2 regions of the Streptomyces sp. NBC_00448 genome follow, and region 2 is predicted to be linked to the other one. Evidence: riboswitches for the same ligand, from Rfam matches in the RefSeq annotation. Region 2 holds a riboswitch; the other holds the start of a gene.

Region 1 (3,400 bases), 1.8 Mb from region 2:
GCCGCCGACCGGCGAGTACAGGTCGCTGACGGACTTGGTGGACTCCAGCTCGCCGCAGGTCTCACCCGCGGTCACCGTCGCGCCCACCTCGGGGAGCTGGACGAAGACCACGTCGCCGAGCGCGTCGGCGGCGTGCGAGGTGATGCCCACCGTGGCCGCGCCGTCGGCGGGGGCGGAGAGCCACTCGTGCTCCTTGCTGTAACGAAGCTGCTCAGGGTTGATGCTCATGGCTGAATTCTCCCGGATCGACAGGGGTGCTCGCGGGTGCGGCACGGCAAACGGAAAGCTGAGGGAAAGGGGGGCGAGGGGGAAGAACGGGGAAACGGCGAGGTGCGGTGCGGTGCGAGTCGCGGAACCGGCGCCGGGTGGGGCGACGGGGGAGCGGGCTCGGTCCGCTCAGCGCTCGCGCCGGTAGAACGGCAGCGCCACGACGTCGTACGGCTCCCGCGAGCCGCGGATGTCCACCGCGACCCCCGGCGTGCCGGGCGCCGCGTGCGCCGCGTCCACGTACGCGATCGCGATCGGCTTGCCGAGGGTCGGCGACGGGGCGCCCGAGGTGACCTCGCCGATCACCGCGCCCGAGGCGTCGGTGACCGGGTAGCCGGCCCGCGGCACCCGGCGGCCCTGCGCGACCAGCCCGACGAGCTTGCGCGGTGGCAGGTCCTTGGCCCGTTCGGCGGCGGCGCCCAGCGCGGCGCGCCCGACGAAGTCCCCGGGCTTGTCGAACTTGACCACCCGGCCGAGCCCGGCGTCGAACGGCGTGACCGAGGCGGTCAGCTCGTGCCCGTACAGCGGCATGCCCGCCTCCAGGCGGAGCGTGTCCCGGCAGGACAGCCCGCACGGCACCAGGCCGGCCGACTCGCCAGCATCGGTCAGCGCCCGCCACAGCCGCTCGGCGTCGGCCGGCGCGACGAACAGCTCGAAGCCGTCCTCCCCGGTGTAGCCGGTGCGGGCGATCAGCGCGTCCACCCCGGCGACGGTGCCGGGCAGCCCGGCGTAGTACTTCAGCCCGTCCAGGTCGGCGTCGGTCACCGCCTTCATGATCGCCGGGGCCTGCGGGCCCTGGACGGCCAGCAGCGCGTACGCGTCGCGGTCGTCGCGGACCTGCGCGTCGTACTCCGCCGCGCGCAGCGCCACCGCGTCGAGCACGGTCTGCGCGTTGGACGCGTTGGCGACGATCATGAACTCCTGCTCGCCGAGCCGGTACACGATCAGGTCGTCGAGGATGCCGCCGTCGGGCGCGCAGATCATCGTGTAGCGGGCCCGGCCCACCGCCAGCGCGGACAGGTGGCCGACCAGGGCGTGGTCCAGCGCCTCGCCCGCCTGCGGGCCGGTCACGGTGATCTCGCCCATGTGCGACAGGTCGAAGAGACCGGCCCGGGTGCGGACCGCCTGGTGCTCCTCGCGCTCGCTGGCGTACCGCAGCGGCATGTCCCAGCCGGCGAAGTCGGTCATGGTCGCGCCGAGGGCGCGGTGCAGGGCGTCGAGCGCGGTGTGACGGGGTTCGCTCATCGGTGACAGGCTCCCAGGCTCGGTCTCGGTGAAGAGGAAGGAGAGATGACGGATGGACACTCCCCATCTGTCATCGGAACCTGAGAGGTTCACCGTGAACCCCGCTCGCGCGGGCCGCGGTTTGCACCTTGGGTGGGCGGGACCGCACACCCGAGGGTGCGCCGACGGCTCCGCCGCTTTTCAGATCTGCCTCGCCCGCGCGGTATCTGTGCCTGAGAGATTCAAGGGAGGACTTGCTCCTTCGGCGCCCGTCCCGGCGCCCGCGAACTGGTCGCGTGCACAGGTCCGGGGCTCTCCCGCGCGGCCTCGAACGGCCGGTATGCAAGTTGTGGTCTTCATCATTGCATGCCCAGGGTCCCCGGCCCCCGGCAGCGGTTAGGGTTTCCCGGGCACGACGCTGCACAACGCTACAGACGCGGTACACGGGCGGACAAGGGTGGACATGGAGAATCCGGCACCGTACATATGGCCGGCGAACGAGCTGGAAGAGGTGCTGGGGGCCAGCCTCGGCAATCCGTCGGCCACACCCCGGCTGCTGGAGGTGCTCGGCCGCTCCCAGGTGTGGGTGCCGCTGCCGAACGGCGGCTCGCCGGACGCGGCCGGCCTCGACCTGCCGACCGTCGTGCTCGGCGGCGCGCCCTACGTACCGGTCTTCAGCTCCGAGCAGCAGTTCCGGCAGGCCGCGGACGGCATGTCCTGCACGGTCGCGCCGGTGCACGAGTTCGCCCGCGGGCTGCCGCCGCTGGTCGGCATCGCGGTCAACCCCGGCGGGGCGGTCGGCGTGCCGCTGCCGCCGGCCGCGGTGGCCCAGCTGTGCCGGCCGGTGCCGGGCGAGCGCGCGCCGCAGTTCTCCGGGGTACGCGGCGCGGACGCGCCCCCCGGTGCCCGGGTGCGGCTGTGGGAGCCGGGCCACGACGAGGAACCGGTGGACTTCCTGGCCGCCGCGGCCGGCGAGTTCGCGGTCACCCCGGTGCTGCTCTCCGGCCGGCGGGCGCTGGCCGCCGTGGAGGAGGAGCCGCCCGCCCTGTTCATCGGTGTGGAACTCGACCGCTGGCAGGAGGACGACCGGGCCGCCGCGATGGACGCGCTCGGCCGGGCGATGGGCGTGGCCCCGCCGCCGTGGCCGGTGCACCTGATCCTGCTGGACGTGGCGCAGGACCCGGTGGGCGACTGGCTGCTGGAGACGGTGCGGCCGTTCTTCGCCCGCGACTGAGTCCGCGACCGAGTTCGCGGGCGAGTCCGCGGGCGAGCCGCGAACCGGCTGCGGCCCGGCGGTGGTCGGGCGGTGATCGGGCCGCGGCCCGGCGGTGATCTTGGCCGCGGTCGTGTGGCGGGCGGGTCCGGCCGCCTCGCGCCCGTTCAACGGTCGTATACCTGGTCTATAGCCGGTTCCGCTTGAGTCGGTCGCCATACCGCTGGGCACACTCGACCTGGTTTGATGTCGTGCGAAGAGCAGAACGAAACGAGGGGAAAGGGGCGGTCCCACGTGATCGCGGGCGCGCAAGGCGGTGCGGCGCAGGCCGGCCATGTGGAGCAGATGCTGCTCCAGGTGGCTCCCGGCCGGTTCGACGCATACGAGAACCTGCTCGCGTCACTCGCCGAGGGCCAGGTGTGGATGCTGCTGTGGCACGGCAGTTCCGGGGCGTCCGACGCGCAGTACGGCACCATGGAGATCGGCGGGTACGGCTACGCGCCGTGCTTCACCTCGCCGCGTGAGCTGGCCGCCAGCGGCTGGAACCGCGACCACGAGGTGGTCTCCGGGCGGGACATCGCGCAGACCCTCTACCCGGACCGCTCCGGGCTGTGGCTCAACCCGCACGCGGCCGGCGGCGGGATCGGCATCCCCTGGGCGGACCTGCGCAGGATCGCGGTCGGGCTCGACCTGCTG
Region 2 (3,400 bases):
GTACGGTCCAGGTCGCCGTTGGCCCGGTGGTAGGCGCGGACCGCGAGCAGGCCGGCCAGTTCGCCCTGCGACCCGGCGTTGGGCTGGAGGCTGACCTTGTCGTAGCCGGTGATCTCGGCGAGCTGGTCCTCCAGGCCGTGGATCAGGCTGAGGTAGCCCTCGGCCTGGTCGGCGGGCGCGAAGGGGTGCAGGGCGCCGAACTCCGGCCAGGTGACCGGCTCCATCTCGGTGGTCGCGTTGAGCTTCATGGTGCACGAGCCCAGCGGGATCATGCCGCGGTCCAGGGCGTAGTCGCGGTCGGCGAGCCGGCGCAGGTAGCGCAGCATCGAGGTCTCGCTGCGGTGCTGGTGGAAGACCGGGTGGGTGAGGTAGTCGTCGGTGCGCAGCAGGGCATCGGGCAGCGCGTCGGGGGCGGCGGCGTCGAGCGCGTCGATGTCGCCGGTGGCGCCGAAGGCGGCGAGCACCGAGCTGAGCGCGGCGCGGTCGGTGGTCTCGTCGCAGGCGATGCCGACGTGGTCGGCGTCGGTCAGCCGCAGGTTGACGCCGGCGGCGCGCGCGGCGGCCACGACGTCGGCGGCCCGGCCGGGCACGTGGGCGGTCAGCGTGTCGAAGTACGCGTCCTCGACGAGCTCGACGCCGGCCGCGCGCAGGCCCGCGGCGAGCACCGCGGCGTAGCGGTGGGTGCGGCGCGCGATGGCGGCCAGCCCGTCGGGCCCGTGGTAGACGGCGTACATGCCGGCCATCACGGCGAGCAGCACCTGGGCGGTGCAGATGTTGCTGGTGGCCTTCTCCCGGCGGATGTGCTGCTCGCGGGTCTGGAGCGCCAGCCGGAAGGCGGTGTCGCCGTCGGCGTCGACCGAGACGCCGACGAGCCGGCCGGGCAGGTTGCGGGCGTAGGAGTCGCGGACGGCCATGTAGCCGGCGTGCGGGCCGCCGAAGGCCATCGGGACGCCGAACCGCTGGGTGGTGCCGACCGCGATGTCCGCGCCGAGGTCGCCGGGCGAGGTGAGCAGGGTGAGCGCGAGCAGGTCGGCGGCCACGGTGACGATCGCGCCGAGGTCATGCGCCTGCTCGATGACCGGCCGCAGGTCGCGGACGGCGCCCGAGGCGCCGGGGTACTGCAGCAGCACGCCGGTGACGCCGCGCTCGGCGACGTCGGCGGGGATGCCGGCCGACAGGTCGGCGGTGACGACCTCGACGCCGGTCGGTTCGGCGCGGGTCCGGATCACCGCGAGGGTCTGCGGGAAGGTGTCGGCGTCGACCAGGAAGACGCCGTTCTTGACCTTGCCGACCCGGCGGGACAGCGCCATCGCCTCGGCGGCCGCGGTGCCCTCGTCCAGCAGGGATGCCCCGGAGGTGGGCAGGCCGGTGAGGTCGGCGACGACGGTCTGGAAGTTCAGCAGCGCTTCGAGCCGGCCCTGCGAGATCTCCGGCTGGTACGGGGTGTAGGCGGTGTACCAGGCCGGGTTCTCCAGCACGTTGCGCAGGATGACCGGCGGGGTGAAGGTGCCGTGGTAGCCCAGGCCGATCATCGGCGTGAGCACCTGGTTGCGGTCGGCGAGCGCGCGCAGCTCGGCGAGCGCCTCGGCCTCCGTGACGGCGGCGGGCAGACCGAGCGCTTCGGTGCTCTTGATGGTCTCGGGTACGGCGGCGCCCGTCAGTTCGTCCAGCGAGCCGTAGCCGACCTGGGCGAGCATCTTGGCCTGCGCCTCGGCGTCGGGGCCGATGTGGCGGCGGGCGAACGGCCGGCCGGCTTCCAGCTCGGCGAGGGAATTGCGGCGGTCACTCATCTTCGGGGGCCTCCTGGTCTGCAACGACCTTCGGGGGTGCCGCCAAGGCACCCGTACGGCCTCCCCCTCTGTCATCAGAACCTGAGAGCTTCACCGCCCCGGCCCACAGGGCGGCTTTCACCGTCGGTGAGGACGCGCCCGGCGGCCGCGCTGCTTCCGGGACAGGTCCTGCTTTCCAGAGTGACCTCACCCGAGCGGTACGGATGCCTGAGAGATTCCGGGGAGGATTTGCTCCTTCGGCGCCTTCCGCCACCCGCCACCAGGCGGGTTCTTGGAGGACTCTCCCGCACGGGGTCAACGGCCTTCTGCCAGCCTACCAGCGTGATCCGAACACGGATCGGAACAGGTGCCGAGTCGACACCGCCCCTGTTGTGGCTTTGGGTAGGAGTCGGCAGCCGTCGTACGACGGCGGGCCTGGGGTTGGTTGGACTCGTTGGAGGGACCGTGCAGACCGACATCGATCCGCGCAGCCTGATCGGCCGCCGCGCCTTCGACCGTGACGGGACGAGGATCGGCACGGTGGACGAGGTCTACCTCGACGACGCGACCGGCACGCCGGAATGGGCGGCGCTGCGCACCGGCCTGTTCACCCGGGACGCCTTCGTGCCGCTCGGCCCGAGCGAACTGGACGGCGACAAACTGCGGGTGCCGTACGAGAAGGCGCTGATCAAGGACGCGCCGGACTTCGGCGTGGGCCGGCACCTCTCGCCCGAGCAGGAGTTGCAGCTCTACCACCACTACGGAATGGACGTGCCGCGGTCGGGGGCGGAGCCGGCGCCTTCCGGGGACTTCGGCGAGCTGGCCGACGACGACTGAGCCGGATCGGCGGGCGGGTCGCTGCCCGCGTCCACGGGCGGGACCGCTGGCGGGTCTGCCGGCGGACCCGTGTCCTCCGAACCTGCGGGCGGACCGGACGGCGGCGGGTCGCCCGGGTCCACGGGCATCCGCTGGGCGGCCAGGGGCAGCGGATCGCTGGAACTGAGTTCCGGATCATCCACGGGGAAGGTGCGCACCCGGCCCGGCACGGCGTCCGAGGGCACCTCGAAGCGCACGGTCACCCGGCCGACCCCGCTGCCCTGCACCCACCCGGCGCCGTACGTGGCGTGGGTGACGTCGTGGCCCGGCAGCCAGCGGTTCGCCCGCTCGGGGGCCGGCGGGGGGCTGCTGGGCAGCGGCGGCGGGGCGTCGTCCTCCGCCGAGTCGCCGTTCAGCGCCCGCTCGCCCGCGGCCTGGGCGAACAGGTCCTCCTGCGTGAAGTCGGCGAGCCCGGCGACGCCCACCCCGAGCAGCCGCACGCCACCGGTGGTGTCGACGGCCTCGGCGAGCCGGCGGGCGGTCTCGCGCACCACGGCTGGGTCGTCGGTGGGCGCGCGCAGCGTCTCGGAGCGGGTGAGCGTGGAGAAGTCATACCGCCGGACCTTCACCACGACGGTGCGCCCGGAGCGGCCCGCGCCGCGCAGCCGCTGCACGCAGCGCTCGGCGAGCCGGTCGATCTCGTACCGCACATGGGCGCGGTCGGTCAGGTCGCTGTCGAAGGTGTCCTCGACCGAGATGGACTTGACGTCGCGGTCGGCGACCACCGGGCGGTTGTCGACACCGGCGGCCATCGC

What was found. Region 2 has a riboswitch for glycine ahead of gcvP (aminomethyl-transferring glycine dehydrogenase). Riboswitches for the same ligand answer to the same signal wherever they lie in the genome.
Region 1: another riboswitch for glycine. It lies ahead of gcvT (glycine cleavage system aminomethyltransferase GcvT); the one in region 2 lies ahead of gcvP (aminomethyl-transferring glycine dehydrogenase).

What each region holds. Positions count from the first base shown of each region.
Region 1 covers NZ_CP107913.1:7,006,582-7,009,981, forward strand. The annotation lists gene gcvH (glycine cleavage system protein GcvH) at 1-228, opposite strand, end outside; gene gcvT (glycine cleavage system aminomethyltransferase GcvT) at 397-1,512, opposite strand; glycine riboswitch at 1,703-1,821, opposite strand; gene OG370_RS30295 (enhanced serine sensitivity protein SseB) at 1,955-2,725, shown strand; gene OG370_RS30300 (enhanced serine sensitivity protein SseB C-terminal domain-containing protein) at 2,999-3,400, shown strand, end outside.
Region 2 covers NZ_CP107913.1:8,833,683-8,837,082, reverse strand. The annotation lists gene gcvP (aminomethyl-transferring glycine dehydrogenase) at 1-1,790, opposite strand, end outside; glycine riboswitch at 1,849-1,975, opposite strand; glycine riboswitch at 1,976-2,087, opposite strand; gene OG370_RS38010 (PRC-barrel domain-containing protein) at 2,235-2,606, shown strand; gene OG370_RS38005 (DNA polymerase IV) at 2,528-3,400, opposite strand, start outside.